DNA from 3 places in the Streptomyces sp. NPDC006430 genome. Region 3 is predicted to be linked to each of the others. Evidence: predicted binding sites of a transcription regulator. Region 3 holds the regulator's gene; each other region holds the start of a gene.
The links. Region 3 encodes HrcA, which represses chaperone genes, less so after heat shock. Its sites were predicted from a motif close to TTNGCACTCNGNNNNNCNGAGTGCNAA; they were not measured.
Positions count from the first base shown of each region.

Region 1: a site for HrcA is predicted at 4,949-4,975, ahead of groES (co-chaperone GroES). Genes of this name have one in related genera too.
Region 2: a site for HrcA is predicted at 1,643-1,669, ahead of groL (chaperonin GroEL). Genes of this name have one in related genera too.

Region 1 covers NZ_JBEXQA010000002.1:1,235-7,467, reverse strand. The annotation lists gene ABZZ20_RS03125 (LysR family transcriptional regulator) at 1-154, opposite strand, end outside; gene ABZZ20_RS03120 (MOSC domain-containing protein) at 244-945, shown strand; gene ABZZ20_RS03115 (SDR family oxidoreductase) at 1,051-1,824, shown strand; gene ABZZ20_RS03110 (ester cyclase) at 1,941-2,630, shown strand; gene groL (chaperonin GroEL) at 2,737-4,365, opposite strand; gene groES (co-chaperone GroES) at 4,494-4,802, opposite strand; gene ABZZ20_RS03095 (DUF6234 family protein) at 5,133-5,567, shown strand; gene ABZZ20_RS03090 (FtsW/RodA/SpoVE family cell cycle protein) at 5,900-6,233, shown strand, end outside.
Region 2 covers NZ_JBEXQA010000011.1:129,855-136,087, reverse strand. The annotation lists gene thrC (threonine synthase) at 1-523, shown strand, start outside; gene ABZZ20_RS18570 (MoaD/ThiS family protein) at 616-891, shown strand; gene ABZZ20_RS18565 (cold-shock protein) at 1,303-1,506, shown strand; gene groL (chaperonin GroEL) at 1,829-3,448, shown strand; gene ABZZ20_RS18555 (helix-turn-helix domain-containing protein) at 3,608-3,943, opposite strand; gene ABZZ20_RS18550 (phosphoribosylanthranilate isomerase) at 4,331-4,930, shown strand; gene ABZZ20_RS18545 (protease inhibitor I9 family protein) at 5,021-5,356, opposite strand; gene ABZZ20_RS18540 (S8 family peptidase) at 5,731-6,233, shown strand, end outside.
Region 3 covers NZ_JBEXQA010000005.1:160,660-166,892, reverse strand. The annotation lists gene ABZZ20_RS10580 (MBL fold metallo-hydrolase) at 1-531, opposite strand, end outside; gene hrcA (heat-inducible transcriptional repressor HrcA) at 686-1,702, shown strand; gene dnaJ (molecular chaperone DnaJ) at 1,703-2,842, shown strand; gene ABZZ20_RS10565 (nitronate monooxygenase) at 2,989-4,080, shown strand; gene ABZZ20_RS10560 (16S rRNA (uracil(1498)-N(3))-methyltransferase) at 4,077-4,820, shown strand; gene ABZZ20_RS10555 (histidine triad nucleotide-binding protein) at 4,920-5,279, shown strand; gene ABZZ20_RS10550 (ribonuclease Z) at 5,283-6,188, shown strand.

The sequences.
Region 1 (6,233 bases), on a different contig from region 3:
CCCGGATGAGCAACGGGGTGCCGGCCGACTGCTCCAGCGCCTTCATCTGCTGGGAGACGGCGGGCTGGGTGCAACCGAGCTCGCGGGCGGCGGCGGAGAAGGACCCGGTACCGGCCACGGCGCGCAGCACCCGGAGATGACGTGCCTCGATCATTCTTCGAGCATAAGCCCCGCTTTGACGGCAGCGCGAATATCCTCGTGACCCTTTGAGGGCGCTGGGTTAGCGTGTCCCCCATGGTGCCCATGCATGTGATCTCCGTGAACACCGGCCGCGCGACGGTCGTCGAATACACCGATGCGGCCGGCGGGCTCACCGGGATAGGCAAGCGGCCCGTACCCGGCCCGGTCCGCGTCTTCGCCCCGGGTCCCAAGGGGACCGCAGCCAGTGGCGTCGAGGGCGACGACGTCTGCGACCTGCGCCACCACGGCGGGGACCACCAGGCCGTCTACGCCTACGCGCGCGAGGACCTGGACTGGTGGGAGGCCGAGTTGGGGCGCGAACTGCCCGCCGGCATCTTCGGCGAGAACCTGACCACCTCCGGCCTGGACCTGAGCGGCGCGCTGCTCGGCGACCGCTGGCGGGTCGGTGCGGACCTCGTCCTGGAGGTGGCCTCGGCCCGCATCCCCTGCCGGACCTTCCAGGGCGCCCTGGGCGAGGAGGGCTGGGTCAAGCGGTTCACGCGGGCCGCACGGCCGGGCGCGTACCTGCGCGTGATCCAGGAGGGGCGGGTCTCCCCCGGCGACGCCGTCGAGGTGATCCACCGGCCGGACCACGACGTGACGGTGGACCTCTGGTTCCGCGCCTTCACCACCGAGCGCGCGCTGCTCCCGCGCACGTTGGCGGCGGGCGGGGCGATGGCGCCGCAGGGTCACGAGACCGTCCGCGCGTACGTGGAGAAGTACGGGGACCGGCCCGGCGGGGACGGCGGAAGTAACCGGAAGTAGCAGTTCCGAAGCGGGAAGCGACGGCGCACGAGCAGAACCGTCACGAAGGGGTACCGCCGGGCCGGCCCCCCTTGAGCTGTCGCCGGGGGCGGCTAGGTTGCGCCTATGACGACAGCGTTGATTACGGGATCCACCGCGGGCATCGGTGCCGCGTTCGCCCGGCGGCTCGCCGCTCAGGGCCACAACCTCGTGCTGGTGGCCCGCAACTCCGAGCGACTCGGCGAGCAGGCCACCGAGCTGCACGACCGGCACGGCATCGAGGCCGAGGTGCTCACCGCCGACCTCTCCACCGACGGGGGCATCGCGGCGGTCGAGCGGCGTCTCGACGACCGCACGCACCCGGTGGACCTGCTGATCAACAATGCGGGATTCGGCAACAAGGGCCGCTACCTCGAAGTCTCCATGGCCGATGAGCTGACCATGCTGAAGGTGCACATCGAGGCCGTGCTCCGGCTGACCTCGGCGGCCACCGGGTCGATGCGTTCGCGTGGCCGCGGCGGCGTGGTCAACGTGGCCTCGGTGGCGGCCTTCGTGCCCCGCGGTACGTACGGCGCGAGCAAGGCCTGGGTCGTGCAGTTCACCCAGGGTGCGGCGAAGGACCTGACCGGATCGGGCGTGCGGCTGATGGCCCTGTGCCCCGGATTCGTACGGACGGAGTTCCACGAGCGGGCCGGCATGGGCACGGACAACATCCCCAACTGGATGTGGCTGGACGCCGACAAACTGGTGGCCGCGGCCCTGGCCGACCTCGCGCGCGGCAAGACGGTCTCCGTCCCGGATCCGCGGTACAAGGCGTTGATGGGCGTGGTGAAGCTGACGCCGCGCGGGCTGCTGGGCGGAGTGTCCTCCCGCACGGGCCGCAAGTACGGGCCGCAGTAGCCCAAGTACCCACCCGGGTAGCCCTCATGTGACCGACGGGTAGGCCGGTTCCCTAACCGGCCGAACGGGCGAAATCTCTCTAAACTGGACGTATCCCATCCAGCCCGGGAGACGCCATGACATTCGTACAAATAGTCGATTACGAGACCAGTAGGCCGGAGGCCGTCAACGAGGTCCTCGACCGGTACCTGGCGAAGACGAAGGGCAAGCGCACGGTGTCCCACTCCGTCGTGGGCAAGGACCGGGAATCCGAAACGCACTTCGTCGACCTCGTCGAATTCCCGTCGTACGAAGAGGCCATGAAGAACTCTCACCTCCCGGAAACGGACAAGATGTTCCAGGAGATGGTGGCCCTGTGCGAGGGGATGCCCCGGTTCACCAACCTGGACGTCATCCGCGACGAACACCTCAACGCGCTGCTCGCGAACCGAATGTTCGACGAGATCGCGATGAAGGGCGACATGTCCGTCGTCAATGAGATCTTCGCGGCGGACTACCACGACCACGACATCAGCAACCCCGAGGACAAGATCGGCCGCGACGGCATCCGCGAGGACATGCAGATGTGGCGCAAGGGCTTCGACTTCACCTTCACGCGGGACGCCCAGATGGCGCAGGACGACTACGTGACCACGCTGTGGACCTGGACCGGCAAGCACAAGGGCGAGTTCATGGGGATGGCCCCGACCGGCAAGACCTGCACGATGACCGGAACCACGGTCATCCGCTGCGAAAACGGAATGATCGCGGAAGCCTGGTGGCACTACGACGCCATACGCCTGATGAAGGAACTGGGCGCCATGTAGTCGGAAACGGCGCAGCAGGCACGGGAAAGGCCCCGGTCACCACCGCTCGGCAGCGGTGACCGGGGCCTTCTCGACTCAGCGACTCAGTGGCTCGGCGCTCAGCTCGTCAGTGGCTGTGGCCGTGACCGTGGCCGTGACCGGCGTCGCCCTCGTCCTCGGCCGGCTTCTCGACGACCAGGGTCTCGGTCGTGAGCAGCAGGGAGGCGATGGAAGCGGCGTTCTCCAGCGCGGAACGGGTGACCTTGACCGGGTCGATGACGCCGGCCTTGACCAGGTCGCCGTACTCGCCGCTGGCGGCGTTGAAGCCCTGGCCCTTGTCGAGCTCGGCGACCTTCGAGGTGATGACGTAGCCCTCAAGACCGGCGTTCTCGGCGATCCAGCGCAGCGGCTCGACCGCGGCACGGCGGACGACCGCGACACCGGTGCCCTCGTCGCCGGTCAGGCCGAGGTTGCCCTCCAGGACCTTGACGGCGTGGACGAGCGCGGAGCCACCGCCGGAGACGATGCCCTCCTCGACCGCGGCGCGGGTCGCCGAGATGGCGTCCTCGAGGCGGTGCTTCTTCTCCTTGAGCTCCACCTCGGTGGCGGCGCCGACCTTGATGACGCAGACGCCACCGGCGAGCTTCGCCAGGCGCTCCTGCAGCTTCTCGCGGTCCCAGTCCGAGTCCGTGGACTCGATCTCGGCCTTGATCTGGTTGACGCGACCGGCGACGTCCTCGTGGCTGCCGCCACCGTCGACGACGGTGGTGTCGTCCTTGGTGATGGTCACGCGGCGCGCGGTGCCCAGTACGTCCAGACCGGCCTGGTCGAGCTTGAGGCCGACCTCTTCGGCGATGACGGTGGCACCGGTGAGGGTGGCCATGTCCTGGAGCATCGCCTTGCGACGGTCACCGAAGCCCGGGGCCTTGACGGCGACCGCGTTGAAGGTGCCGCGGATCTTGTTGACGACGAGGGTGGAGAGCGCCTCGCCCTCGACGTCCTCGGCGATGATCAGCAGCGGGCGGGAGCCGCCGGCCTGGATGACCTTCTCCAGCAGGGGCAGGAGGTCCTGGATCGAGGAGATCTTGCCCTGGTTGATCAGGATGTACGGGTCGTCGAGGACGGCCTCCATACGCTCCTGGTCGGTGACCATGTACGGGGAGAGGTAGCCCTTGTCGAAGGCCATGCCCTCGGTGAACTCCAGCTCCAGGCCGAAGGTGTTGGACTCCTCGACGGTGATGACACCGTCCTTGCCGACCTTGTCCATCGCCTCGGCGATGAGCTCGCCGACCTGCTGGTCCTGCGCGGAGAGCGCGGCGACGGCGGCGATGTCGGACTTGTCCTCGATCGGGCGGGCGGTCGCGAGGAGCTCCTCGGACACGGCCTTGACCGCGGCGTCGATGCCCTTCTTCAGGGCGGCCGGGGAGGCGCCGGCGGCGACGTTGCGCAGACCCTCGCGGACCAGCGCCTGGGCCAGCACGGTGGCGGTGGTGGTGCCGTCACCCGCGATGTCGTTGGTCTTGGTCGCCACCTCCTTCACGAGCTGGGCGCCCAGGTTCTCGTACGGGTCGTCCAGCTCGACCTCACGGGCGATGGTGACACCGTCGTTGGTGATGGTGGGGGCGCCGAACTTCTTGTCGATGACGACGTTGCGGCCCTTGGGGCCGATCGTCACCTTGACCGTGTCGGCAAGCTTGTTGACGCCGCGCTCGAGGGCGCGACGGGCGTCCTCGTCGAACTTCAGGATCTTCGCCATGGGAGCGGTTCAGCCCTCTCGGAAACTTGGGTTTAACGAACTGCGCCCCTTGCCGCCCGGCAATCAGCGGGGTGACCAGGGGCGCAGCTCAAAGCAATACAGGTGAAGCGAAAGCGAGTTGCTTCTCGTTACTTCTCGATGATCGCGAGCACGTCGCGGGCCGAGAGGACGAGGTACTCCTCGCCGCTGTACTTCACTTCGGTGCCGCCGTACTTGCTGTACAGCACGATGTCGCCGACGCTGACGTCCAGCGGGAGACGCTGGCCGTCCTCGAAGCGGCCCGGGCCCACAGCGAGGACGACGCCCTCCTGGGGCTTCTCCTTCGCGGTGTCCGGGATGACCAGGCCGGAGGCCGTGGTCTGCTCGGCGTCGAGCGGCTGGACCACGATGCGGTCCTCAAGCGGCTTGATGGCAACCTTGGAGCTGGCGGTCGTCACGATCCGACCTCCCCCTTCGGAGATCTCACGGGGTTAACTGTCTGAGGTGGCGACCAGGTCGATCCGTCGTCGCGGGTGCCGGACCTGCCCGTCGCTGTGTTGGCACTCACCGGGGGCGAGTGCCAGGTGCGAGACTATTCCGGCGATTAGCACTCGGTCAAGCGGAGTGCCAACACGCCTCCGACGCGGTGTCCGAATCAGGGCGTCCCGCCCCCCTCTTCCAGCACCTCGCAGGCCGCCCGGGCCCCGGCCCGATGCCGTGCCGGGCCGTGCGGGGACTGAGTACCCGTACTCAGGTGCGGCCCGCGCCACACGGGTGACACTGCCGCCATGACGACGCAGATGCGACGCGAACGCACCGGAGCGCACTGGGCCGCGGACATCTCCACGGCCGTACTGACGACCGGCCTGGAGGTCGTCGCCGTGGGGGTCGGCCTGTACGTGGCGATCGTGGCCAGCTGGGACCCCAGCGGCACCGGGGACGACCGGGGGCACACGGCTCTGGTCTGGCTGCTCACCGGAACCGGGGCGATGGCGGTCGTCGCCGCGGTGGTCTCGGGCTTCGCCTTCCGAGGCCGCGCCCCGGTCACCGGGAGCGTCCAGGCGCTGGTGTGCGCGGCGCTCCTCGTGGGCACCGCCGGCCTGGCCTTCGCCGAATGGCACGGGAGCCAGCGGCCACCCTCCCCTGCGCCCACCTCGACCTACCGCGGCACGTACGGCCAGTGCTTCAGCGGCGGCGACAGCCACGAGTGCCCCGGGGGCTGACCCCGCCACCACCCGTCCGGTACGAGACGCTTGAGGGCGTGCGCATCTCCGGTGGTCGGAGCCGAGAAGGCCTCGCCGAGTCCCTCCGGCGCGGACGGGGAGCACGACGCGCCCGTCGAGCGGTTCGGAAGGAACCTTGGCGAGGACATGAGCGTCGTAGACGATATGAAGATAAAGCGCCTCATTGCCGAGCAGAACGGACCGAAGGGCTCCGCCTCCGCTTCCGCCTCCGCGGGCGCCGCCGCTCCGAGCCCGAGCGACGCACCAGGGGCGCCTCCGGCTACCCCCGCCGCCCCTGCCCTCACCCCCGCCCTCAACGGTGGCGGCATACCGTGCGTGGGCTGAGGCCCCTCACGACGGCGGGCGCGCGGCGTCGCACCGAAGCGCTGCTCCTCGTCTTCGTCATCGCCATCACCGTCCTGGGGCACGCGAGCGCCGGCCTGGCGATGAACGGCGAGCTGCCCGCGAACCTCACCGGCTTCACGATCAGCATGACCCTGCTGGCACTGGTGGGACACCTGGGCGTGCGCCGGTTCGCGGCGTACGCGGATCCGCTGGTCTTCCCGCTCGCCATGCTGCTGTCCGGGCTGGGCCTGGTGCTGCTGCACCGGCTCGACCAGTCGTACATCGCACGGTTCGGCGGCGACGCGAACGCGCCGGGACAAC
Region 2 (6,233 bases), on a different contig from region 3:
GATCGCGTCCGGCTCGCAGCTGACGAAGATCGACAAGGGTCTGCAGGAGCTGATCAAGCTCGGCCTCGTCGAGGACAAGCCGTACAAGATCTTCGGCGCCCAGGCCGAGGGCTGCTCCCCGGTGTCGACCGCCTTCAAGGCCGGCCACGACGTGGTCCGCCCGCAGAAGCCGAACACCATCGCCAAGTCGCTCGCCATCGGCAACCCGGCCGACGGTCCGTACGTCCTGGACATCGCGCGCCGCACCGGCGGCTACGTCGAGGACGTGACCGACGAGCAGGTCGTCGAGGCCATCAAGATCCTCGCGCAGACCGAGGGCATCTTCGCCGAGACCGCTGGTGGCGTGACCGTCGGCGTGACCAAGAAGCTCATCGAGAACGGGCAGCTCGACCCGACGCTGACCACGGTGGTCCTGAACACCGGTGACGGCCTCAAGACCCTGGAGGCGGTGGCCGCCGACAGCGGGCAGACCGCCACCATCCGCCCGAGCCTGGACGCGTTCCGCGCCGCCGGCCTGGCTTAGGGAGTACCCGGCGGATCATGGCCAGACTCGGCCATGATCCGCCGGACACTCCCTCAACCCGCCCCCCTGCACACCGGAAAGGCAGTAGCGCCATGAGCGTCAACGTCCGCATCCCCACCATCCTGCGCACCTACACCGGCGGCGCCGCCGAGGTTCCTGCCGAGGGCGCGACCCTGGCCGAGGTCATCGAGTCCCTGGAGCGGAGCCACCCGGGTATCGCCGCCCGCGTCCTGGACGACCAGGGCAAGCTGCGCCGCTTCGTGAACGTCTACGTCAACGACGACGACGTGCGCTTCGAGGGCGGTCTGGACGCGGTGACGCCGGACGGCGCCGGTGTCTCGATCATTCCCGCCGTCGCCGGGGGCTGACCGGGCGCGCGGTGCCGGCTGCCGCTGACACGCGAAAGCTCTGAATTGCCCCCTCCGCTAAAAGTGGAGGGGGCAATTCTGCTTGGTTGGGCGCGGTAAGGTTGGGGAAGTCCCCTCCGCTGTACTTGCCCGCCGCATATGAGCGGGTCGCGTGAGGGTTGACATTGAGTCAACATGCAGGCGCGGTATGGGGCTTTGGCGAGATATGCCGGGTCCGAGTTGCCCGGGAATATTCCAAATTTTCACTCTATTTCAATGTATCCCCGTGTCCGGATTTCTCGTCGGATTGACCTGTTGCAGACAGCAGTCGTGCAGATACATTCAGCCCCGGTCGAGGCGTTCCGGCGCAAGTTCTGACCCGGGACCGCGAAGTGCGGTCCTGCGCAAGGGCCAGTAATAGGGGAGTTAGGCATGGCTCAGGGCACCGTCAAGTGGTTCAACGCGGAGAAGGGCTACGGCTTCATCGCGGTCGACGGTGGTGCGGATGTGTTCGTCCACTACAGCGCCATCCAGATGGACGGTTACCGCACCCTTGAAGAGGGTCAGCGGGTCGAGTTCGAGATCTCGCAGGGCCAGAAGGGTCCGCAGGCGGACATGGTCAAGCTCGCCGTCTAGTCCCGGCGCGATCGACCACCGACGCATACGCACGAAGGGCCCACATCCCCGACCGGGATGTGGGCCCTTCGTGCTGCCGGCCGGGTGTTGCCCCGAGCCGCTTGCACTCGCGGGGGTCGAGTGCTAATCATTGGCGTTAGCACTCTCCTGGTGAGAGTGCTACTACACAGGACCGGGTCGGTGAGGCCCGCAGGGTCCGGCGGGAAGGAACCGCCGGGCACGCAGGCCGTCCGTCGCGGGCGCGGGCGCGGTCCGGAGCAATCCAACCCTCCCCTCGCGCCGGTGGCGCAGGGGGAACCCCAGTCCTGGAGGACCACTTCAGATGGCCAAGATCATTGCGTTCGACGAGGAGGCCCGGCGCGGTCTCGAGCGCGGGATGAACCAGCTCGCTGACGCCGTCAAGGTCACCCTTGGCCCCAAGGGTCGCAACGTCGTCCTTGAGAAGAAGTGGGGCGCCCCCACGATCACCAACGATGGCGTCTCCATCGCCAAGGAGATCGAGCTCGAGGACCCGTACGAGAAGATCGGCGCCGAGCTGGTCAAGGAAGTCGCCAAGAAGACGGACGACGTCGCGGGCGACGGTACGACCACCGCCACCGTGCTCGCCCAGGCGCTCGTCCGCGAGGGCCTGCGCAACGTGGCGGCCGGCGCCAACCCGATGGCCCTCAAGCGTGGCATCGAGAAGGCCGTCGAGGCCGTCTCCGGCGCCCTGCTGGAGCAGGCGAAGGATGTCGAGACCAAGGAGCAGATCGCTTCCACGGCCTCCATCTCCGCCGCTGACACCCAGATCGGCGAGCTCATCGCCGAGGCCATGGACAAGGTCGGCAAGGAAGGCGTCATCACCGTCGAGGAGTCCCAGACCTTCGGTCTGGAGCTGGAACTCACCGAGGGCATGCGCTTCGACAAGGGCTACATCTCGGCGTACTTCGCCACCGACATGGAGCGTATGGAGGCGTCGCTCGACGACCCGTACATCCTGATCGTCAACTCCAAGATCGGCAACGTGAAGGACCTCCTTCCGCTGCTCGAAAAGGTCATGCAGTCCGGCAAGCCGCTGCTGATCATCGCCGAGGACGTCGAGGGCGAGGCCCTGTCGACCCTGGTCGTCAACAAGATCCGCGGCACCTTCAAGTCCGTCGCCGTCAAGGCCCCGGGCTTCGGCGACCGCCGCAAGGCCATGCTCGGCGACATCGCCATCCTCACGGGCGGCACGGTCATCTCCGAGGAGGTCGGCCTCAAGCTGGAGAACGCCGGCCTGGACCTGCTCGGCCGCGCCCGCAAGGTCGTCATCACCAAGGACGAGACCACCATCGTCGACGGTGCCGGTGACAGTGACCAGGTTCAGGGTCGCGTCAACCAGATCCGCGCCGAGATCGAGAACTCCGACTCGGACTACGACCGCGAGAAGCTCCAGGAGCGCCTCGCGAAGCTGGCCGGCGGCGTGGCCGTCATCAAGGCCGGTGCCGCGACCGAGGTGGAGCTCAAGGAGCGCAAGCACCGCATCGAGGACGCCGTTCGCAACGCGAAGGCGGCCGTCGAGGAGGGCATCGTCGCCGGTGGTGGCGTGGCCCTGCTCCAGGCCTCCGCGGTCTTCGAGAAGCTCGACCTGTCGGGTGACGAGGCGACCGGCGCCAACGCCGTGAAGCTCGCCCTGGAGGCCCCGCTCAAGCAGATCGCCGTCAACGGTGGTCTTGAGGGTGGCGTCGTCGTGGAGAAGGTCCGCAACCTGACCGTCGGCTGGGGCCTGAACGCCGCGACCGGCGAGTACGTCGACATGATCGCCGAGGGCATCATCGACCCGGCGAAGGTGACCCGCTCTGCCCTGCAGAACGCGGCCTCCATCGCGGCGCTGTTCCTCACCACCGAGGCCGTCATCGCCGACAAGCCGGAGAAGGCCGCCGCCGCTCCGGGCGGCATGCCGGGCGGTGACATGGACTTCTGATCGGCCCCCGGCTCCGGCCTCTGGTTGATCGGCTGTTCTCGAACGAGGGCGGCACCCCCCGCGGGGGGTGCCGCCCTCGGGCGTTTCGGACGCCTTCAGAAACCCGAGCTGTCGATGTCGAAGCCGAAGGGGTCCGGGACGGGCAGGGGCACGCCGACTTCAGGCGGCAGGGCGCGCGACGAAGGTGACCTCTTCCCGGTCCTCGCTCAGCGCGATGTTCAGCGACGCGTCGAGGGCGTGTGCCAGGCGGCGCAGCAGGGGCAGGGTGGGCACTGCATCCGCCCCCTCCACGCGGGAGATCTTCGCCTGGGTGAGGCCGGCCCTCTCGGCCAGCTCGGCCTGGGACAGCCCCAGGGCCTTGCGCCGGTCGTACACGGCCTTGGCGAAGGCCATCGCGAGGCGGATCTCAGCCCGCTCGGCCTCGACCTCGTCCGACTCGACGTACGCGCGTGCGGCCTTCTTCTCCCGAGCCAGCTTCCAGCGGGCGTGGTTCATGAGGCGTCCCCTTCCTCGCCGCGGCCATATGTCATGTGGGCCGGTCCGTGGGAGCCGCGGCCGGACGTTGATCCGAGTGGCGACCCCGTCAAGCGTGGGCCGCAGCTCGTACACCCCATCCCTGAGCGGCCGAGCGAAGGGCATCGGGGTCCGGGCGGCATGGACCGCGAGCAGCTCCGCGTACTCCTCGACCTTTCGGTACTGCTTGTCCGGTAGCAGTTCCAGCCGGCTCCGCACTTCAGGCTCTAGCTCGATCACGTGCAGATCGTTCATGCCGCGCAACATATTATGTCGTCAACGACATAATATGCTGCGGCGGCGGATTGCACCTCATCCGGTGGGGGACGTCCGTGCGGTTGACGAGGCGCGTTTGGTTGACTGGGCGGTATGAGCGCTCTCTTCGTCAAGATCTGCGGGTTGCGGACCGAGCGGGACGTCGATGCCGCCGTGGCCGCCGGGGCCGATGCCGTCGGGTTCGTCTTCGCCGCCGGGAGCCCCCGGACGATCGACGCCGCCACGGCGCGGGGCCTGGCCGCGCGGGTGCCCGCCGGGGTGCTGACCGTCGGGGTGTTCCGCGGGCAGCCGGTCGAGGAGGTCAGGAGGTTGGCCGAGGAGAGCGGCGTACGGGGAGTGCAGCTGCACGGCGAAGAGGGCCCCGAGTACTACGAGGCGCTGCGCGCCGAGGCCCGCACCCTGCTGCGGGCCACCGCCCGGCACGTCGAGCGCTGCGGGGAGTACGGCGAGGACCTGCTGCTCATCGACGCCCCCGACCCCGGCTCCGGCAAGCCCTGGAACTGGGCCTCGCAGGAGTTCACCGCCCCCCGCGGCCACTGGCTGCTGGCCGGCGGGCTCACTGCGGGGAACGTACGGGAGGCCGTGGAGACCACCGGCGCCTGGGGCGTGGACGTCTCCAGCGGTGTCGAGAGCGCACGCGGTGTGAAGTCCCCGGACCTCATCCGGGCGTTCATCGAGACGGCCCGCGGGTAGTCCGGGTAGCCGCGACGGGCAGCCCCGACGGGTAGCCCCGACGGGTAGCCCCGACGGGTAGCCCCGACGGGTAGCCCCGACGGGACGCGGCTAGAAGCTGCCCATCGCGGACGCGGTGCCGTCCTCCTCGATGGACTCCACGCCCGGTAGTGCCTGGAGGGCCGCGACCTGTGCGGGGGTGAGCCGGGCGGCGAAGCCGTGCAGGGTCTTGTGGAAGACGTGCACCGGTCTGGCCCCGACCATGTCCGCCACCTCGGCCGGGTCGAGGCCCTCGTGGACGGTGACGATGTACGTGGGGTGATCGACCGAGGCCGTGGGGGGCACGGGTGCGCGCACGGCGGCGCCGGCTGCGGATACGGGCAGGGCGGTGACGGCGGCCAGGACGGCGACGGCCACAGGCAGGGCTCGGCTCAGGCGGATGCGCATGGGCCGAGGCCATCACGCGCGGCGGGAGCCGTCAACGACGTGCGCGGGTGTGGCGGGGGCACGGGGAGCACACGCGCCGTGCGCTCCCCGGTTCGGCGGCGGCCCGTAAGGGTGATCTCGTCGGTGACCGCCGGCCCCCGGGCGCGGCGAGGGGAGGGCACGGGCTCAACGCAGGAGGTCAACCCCTTTCTGCACCGTGTCGGACACGCCGTACGGACGGGACCGCCGGGTGATCGGCCAGGCGGGGGGAGGCGGTTCAAGCCGTGCTGCGGCGGCATCCGATGGAAGGGGAGGCCGCACCCGCAGACCCACTCGTCGCCATGGGGGCGGCTCACTCGTGCCGACCTTCCCCACCCCGCCAGGGAGCCCCTCTCATGCGCCTGATGACCCGTCTGGCCACTGCCGTCCTCCTCACCGTGACCCCGGTCGTGGCCGGTACGGCCTCCGCCGCCGGCCCGGAGCCGACCCCGGCCCCGGCCCCCCTGCACACGTCCGCGAACGCGGTCCCCGGCCAGTACATCGTGACCTTGGAGAAGGGCCAGGACGCGGCGAAGGTCGCACAGCAGCTGGGCTTGAAGCCGTCGTTCGTCTACACCTCGGCGATGAACGGCTTCGCGGTCCCGTTGACCCCGCTCCAGCTGACGATCGTGCGCAACAGCCTGGGCGTGAAGTCGGTCGAGGAGGACGCCGCGGTGCAGTCCGTGCCGGTGCCGTCCTCCGGGAGCGGGCTGCGGGCGCCGGCCTCGTCGTGGGGCCTGGACCGGATCGACCAGAAGGCTCTGCCGCTCGACGGCAACTTCACCACCGAGGGCAACGGCGCCGGGGTGACCGCGTACATCCTCGACACCGGCATCGACTACGCCCATGACGAGTTCGG
Region 3 (6,233 bases):
CAGGTCGCCGCAGAACACCGCCTCGCGCCCGCAGGGAACGAACACGGCCAGGTCGTGCCGGGTGTGTCCCGGGCCCACGTTCGCCAGCAGCACCTGCACCCCGCCCAGGTCCAGTGTCCACTCGCCCGACACCAGGTGCCTCGGCGCCACCAACAGGTCCACGGACTCGGCGGCCTCGGCCTCGGCGAGCCCGTGCCGCACCGCGTCACCGCGCAGCTCGTCCCGGCCGACCGTGAGCAGCGCGTCGAGTCCGACCGCCCCGTAGACCTCGGCGCCCGCGAAGGCGGCACCGCCCAGTACGTGGTCGAAATGTCCGTGCGTGAATGCGATATGGGTCACGCGCCGGCCCGTCAGCCGCTCCGCTTCCGCCCGCAGCTGGGCGCCCTCCCGTACGCACGAACCGGGGTCGATCAGGAGTACCGAACGGTCTCCCACCACCAGTCCCACGGTGCAGTCCCACACCGGGAGCCGCCTCCGGCCGGTCCGCCCGGTCAACCGCTCCCAGCCCGCCTCTTCCCAATGCACGTCCATGCCGCGACGCTACCCTGGCGGGCCGCCCTTGCCAGGGGCTGACCGGCCGGCCGTACACTGGCCGGAGGCCTCTGGCACTCGAACGCGCAGAGTGCCAACGAAGCAGATGAAACCGACCACGACGATCGACGACGACCAGCTGGAGGTGTGCGCGATGCTCAGCGAACGCAGACTCGAGGTGCTGCGCGCCATCGTCCAGGACTACGTCGGGACGGAGGAGCCGGTCGGCTCCAAGGCGCTCACCGAGCGGCACCGCCTCGGCGTCTCGCCCGCCACCGTCCGCAACGACATGGCCGTGCTGGAGGAGGAGGGCTACATCGCCCAGCCCCACACCAGCGCCGGTCGGATCCCCACGGACAAGGGCTACCGGCTCTTCGTCGACAAGCTGGCGGGGGTCAAGCCGCTGTCGACGCCCGAGCGCCGGGCCATCCAGAACTTCCTCGACGGGGCCGTCGACCTCGACGACGTCGTGGGCCGGACCGTGCGGCTGCTCGCGCAGCTCACCCGACAGGTCGCCGTCGTCCAGTACCCGTCGCTGACCCGGTCCACGGTCCGGCACGTCGAGTTGTTGTCGCTCGCTCCGGCCCGGCTCATGCTGGTGCTGATCACCGACACCGGACGGGTGGAGCAACGGCTCGTCGACTGCCAGATCCCCTTCAGCGAGACCTCGCTCGCCGATCTGCGGGCGCGCCTCAACAGCCGGGTCGTCGGCCGCCGGTTCACCGACGTGCCGCAGCTCGTGCAGGACCTGCCGGAGTCGTTCGAGCCGGAGGACCGCGCCACGGTGTCGACCGTGCTCGCGACCCTGCTGGAGACGCTGGTCGAGGAGGCGGAGGAGCGACTGGTGATCGGCGGGACCGCCAATCTCACGCGCTTCGGACACGATTTTCCCCTGACGATCAGGCCGGTGCTCGAAGCACTTGAGGAGCATGTCGTGCTCCTCAAGCTGCTGGGCGAGGCCAATGAGTCGGGAATGGCCGTGCGGATCGGGCACGAGAATGCCTACGAGGGACTGAACTCCACGTCGGTCGTCTCGGTCGGCTACGGTTCGGGCGGCGAGACAGTCGCCAAAATGGGCGTGGTCGGACCGACCCGCATGGACTACCCCGGAACGATGGGAGCGGTACGCGCAGTGGCACGTTACGTCGGACAGATCCTGGCGGAGTCGTAAGTGGCCACGGACTACTACGCCGTCCTCGGCGTACGCCGCGACGCATCGCAGGACGAGATCAAGAAGGCCTTCCGCCGCCTCGCGCGTGAACTCCACCCGGACGTGAATCCGGATCCGAAGACGCAGGAGCGCTTCAAGGAGATCAACGCGGCGTACGAAGTCCTCTCGGACCCGCAGAAGAAACAGGTCTACGACCTCGGCGGCGACCCGCTGTCCTCCTCGGGCGGTGGCGGCGGCGCGGGCGGATTCGGTGCGGGTGGCTTCGGCAACTTCTCCGACATCATGGACGCCTTCTTCGGCCAGGCCTCGCAGCGCGGACCGCGCTCGCGGACCCGGCGCGGCCAGGACGCCATGATCCGCCTCGACCTGGAGTTGGACGAGGCCGCCTTCGGCACGACCAAGGACATCCAGGTCGACACGGCCGTCGTCTGCACCACCTGCTCCGGCGAGGGGGCGGCCCCCGGCACCTCGGCGCAGACATGTGACATGTGCCGTGGCCGCGGTGAGGTGTCGCAGGTCACCCGGTCCTTCTTGGGCCAGGTCATGACCTCGCGCCCCTGCCCCCAGTGCCAGGGCTTCGGCACCGTGGTCCCCACCCCGTGCCCCGAGTGCGCGGGCGACGGCCGGGTCCGCTCCCGCCGCAGCCTCACGGTCAAGATCCCGGCCGGTGTCGAGAACGGCACCCGGATCCAGCTCGCGGGCGAGGGCGAGGTCGGCCCCGGCGGCGGCCCCGCCGGTGACCTGTACGTGGAGATCCACGAGCTGTCGCACCCGACGTTCCAGCGGCGCGGGGACGACCTGCACTGCACGGTGACCATCCCCATGACGGCCGCGGCCCTGGGGACCAAGTGCCCCCTGGAGACGCTGGACGGTCTGGAGGAGATCGACATCCGGCCCGGCACCGGCTCGGGCCAGTCGATCCCGCTGCACGGGCGCGGCGTCACGCACCTGCGCGGCGGCGGCCGTGGCGACCTGATCGTCCACGTCGAGGTCACCACCCCGAGCAAGCTGGACGCCCAGCAGGAGGAGCTGCTGCGCCAGCTCGCCAAGCTGCGCGGCGAGGAGCGGCCCATGGGCCAGTTCGCGCCGGGTCAGCAGGGCCTGTTCAGCCGCCTGAAGGACGCCTTCAACGGCCGCTGACCTGCGGGTGAGTGCGCTTACGAGCCCGGTCCGGGGATGCCCCGGACCGGGCTCGGCGTTGTGATCCGGACGCCTCCGGTGAATCCGACTATGCCAAGCGAATGTGTGATTCGGCCCCATGAGCGGGACGTGGCACGATGCAGTCCATGTCCTCCGCACCGAACGGTCTCTCCCCGTACCCGATCGTGCAGGCTCCCATGGCGGGCGGTGCCTCCTGTCCGCCGCTCGCCGCCGCCGTGTGCGAGGCGGGCGGGCTGGGCTTCCTCGCCGGCGGCTACAAGACCGCCGACGGCATGTACCAGGAGATCAAGCGGCTGCGCGCGCTCACCCGGCGCCCGTTCGGCGTGAACCTCTTCATGCCGCAGACGGGTTACGTGGACCCGGCCGCCGTGGAGGCGTACCGCGGGCAACTGGCCGGTGAGGCCAGCTGGTACGAGATCTCCCTGGCCGACGAGGACATCATCGGCACCAGCGACGACGGCTACGACGCCAAGCTCGCGATCCTCCTCGAAGACCCGGTTCCCGTGGTCTCGTTCACCTTCGGTTGCCCCTCGCCCGTGGTCCTCGCCGCCCTGCGCAAGGCGGGCTCGTCCTCCGTCGTCACCGTCACCTCGGTCGACGAGGCCCGCGCCGCACAGGCGGCGGGGGCCGACACCGTCTGCGTCCAGGGCGTGGAGGCGGGCGGCCACCAGGGCACCCACCGGGACGACCCGCAGACCGACGGCACGGCCGGCGTGGGCCTGCTGGCGCTGGTGGCGCAGGTGCGCGAGGCCGTGGCCCTGCCGATCATCGCGGCGGGCGGCCTGATGCGGGGCTCGCAGATCGCGGCCCTGCTGGCGGCGGGCGCGGAGGCGGCGCAGCTCGGCACCGCGTTCCTGGCCTGCCCCGAGTCGGGGGCGCACCCCCTGCACAAGAAGGCGCTGACGGACCCCCTGTTCGCCCACACCGAGCTGACCAGGGCGTTCTCGGGACGGCCGGCGCGCGGCCTGGTGAACCGTTTCATGCGGGAGCACGGGCCCTACGCCCCGGCCGCCTACCCACAGGTCCACCACATGACCGCCGGGCTGCGCAAGGCAGCCGCCGCGGCCGGCGACCCGCAGGGCATGGCCCTGTGGGCGGGCCAGGGGCACCGGCTGGCACGGGCGCTGCCCGCGGCAGAGCTGGTGGAGGTGCTGACGGCCGAACTGGCCGAGGCGCAGAGCGCGTTGAAAGAAATGCAGAAGAGGAGTACGTCATGACCGCCCCCGTGTTCGTGGTCGAAGGGGTCCCCGCCGGGCCGGAGTTCACCCTGGACGGCCCGGAGGGTCGGCACGCGGTGTCCGTGAAGCGGCTGGGCCCCGGCGAGGCGGTGGTCCTCACGGACGGCCGCGGCGGCTGGGCGGAGGGCGTGGTCAAGGCGGCGGAGGGCAAGGACCGGCTGGTCGTCTCCGTGTCCGCCACGGGCCGGGAACCGGAACCGGCCGTCCGGATCACCGTCGTCCAGGCCCTCCCCAAGGGAGATCGCGGAGAGCTCGCGGTCGAGACCATGACCGAGACGGGCGTGGACGCGATCGTCCCCTGGCAGGCCTCGCGCTGCATTACCCAGTGGCGCGGCGACCGTGGTGCCAAATCCCTGGCCAAGTGGCGGGCCACGGCCCGGGAGGCGGGCAAGCAGTCCCGCAGGGTCCGCTTCCCGGACGTGGCGGAAGCCGCGTCCACGAAGCAGGTCGCAGCGCTGCTGGCCGACGCCGACCTCGCGATGGTCCTCCACGAGGACCGGGACGCCCCCTCGGGGGCGCTGGCCTCGGCCGACCTCCCGACCGAGGGCTCCATCGTCCTCGTGGTCGGCCCGGAGGGCGGAGTATCCCCGGACGAACTGGCGACGTTCGCAGCGGTCGGCGCCCACCCCTACCGGCTGGGCTCCTCGGTCCTGCGCACCTCCACGGCGGGCACCGCTGCCACGGCGGTCCTCCTGGCCCGCACCGGCCGCTGGTCCTGAAACGCACGTGAGGCCGTATCCGGCGCCGGATACGATGCCCGGGCTGATCAATGCGGCGTCGACGGACCCGTCGACGCCGCCGTCACGGAAGGCGGAGCAATGGCCGGGGAACCGCAGGCGGACTGCCTGTTCTGCAAGATCGTCGCGGGGATCATCCCGGCGACCGTGGTCCAGGAGACCGAGACGACCTTCGCCTTCCGGGACATCAACCCGCAAGCGCCCATGCACGTCCTGGTGATCCCCCGGGTGCACTACCCCGACGCCGGCTCGCTCGCCGCCGCCGAGCCGACCATCGCCGCCGACGTACTGAGCGTGGCGGCGCAGATCGCAGCCGACGAGAAGGTCGACGACTACGGCTACCGGATCGTGTTCAACACCGGCACCGGCGCCGGCCAGACCGTCTTCCACGCGCACGCGCACGTCCTCGGCGGGCGCGGCCTCGAATGGCCCCCCGGATAGATCGTGTCCGCAAGAGAGTTCGTGGTGCTGGGCACCGCCAGCCAGGTGCCCACCCGCCACCGCAACCACAACGGCTACCTCCTGCGCTGGGACGGCGAGGGCATCCTCTTCGACCCGGGCGAGGGTACCCAGCGCCAGATGCTCCGCGCCGGAGTGGCCGCGCACGACATCAACCGGATCTGCATCACCCACTTCCACGGTGACCACAGCCTCGGCCTCGCCGGTGTGATCCAGCGCATCAACCTCGACCGGGTCCCGCACCCCGTGACTGCGCACTACCCGGCCTCGGGTCAGAAGTTCTTCGACCGGCTCCGCTACGCCACGGCCTACCGGGAGACCGTCGCGCTCCGCGAGGAACCCGTGGCCGGGGACGGGACGCTGGCCCAGGGGCCCCCGTACGTTCTGGAAGCCCGCCTGCTCTCGCACCCGGTGGAGTCCTTCGGCTACCGGCTCACCGAGCCGGACGGACGCCGCATGGTGCCCGAACTGCTCGCGCGACACGGGATCAAGGGGCCCGACGTGGGCCGGATCCAGCGCGAGGGGGTGCTCGGCGGGGTCACGCTCGACGACGTCAGCGAGCACAAGCCGGGGCAGCGCTTCGGGTTCGTCATGGACACCCGGCTCTGTCCCGGGGTGCACGCGCTCGCGGAGGGCTGCGACATGCTGGTGATCGAGTCCACGTTCCTCGACGCGGACGAGGCGCTGGCCACCGACCACGGGCACCTCACCGCGGGTCAGGCCGCCCGGGTCGCGCGCGACGCGGGCGTACGGCACCTCGTGCTGACGCACTTCTCGCAGCGCTACACCGACCCGTGGGAGTTCGAACGCCAGGCCCGCGCGGCCGGCTTCGAGGGCGAGCTGACGATTGCCGCGGACCTCGCCCGGGTCCCCCTGCCGAAGCGCGCCTGAGCCCCAACCGCGCTGCCGCCGCCCCTGGCGTCGCCACACCGGCCC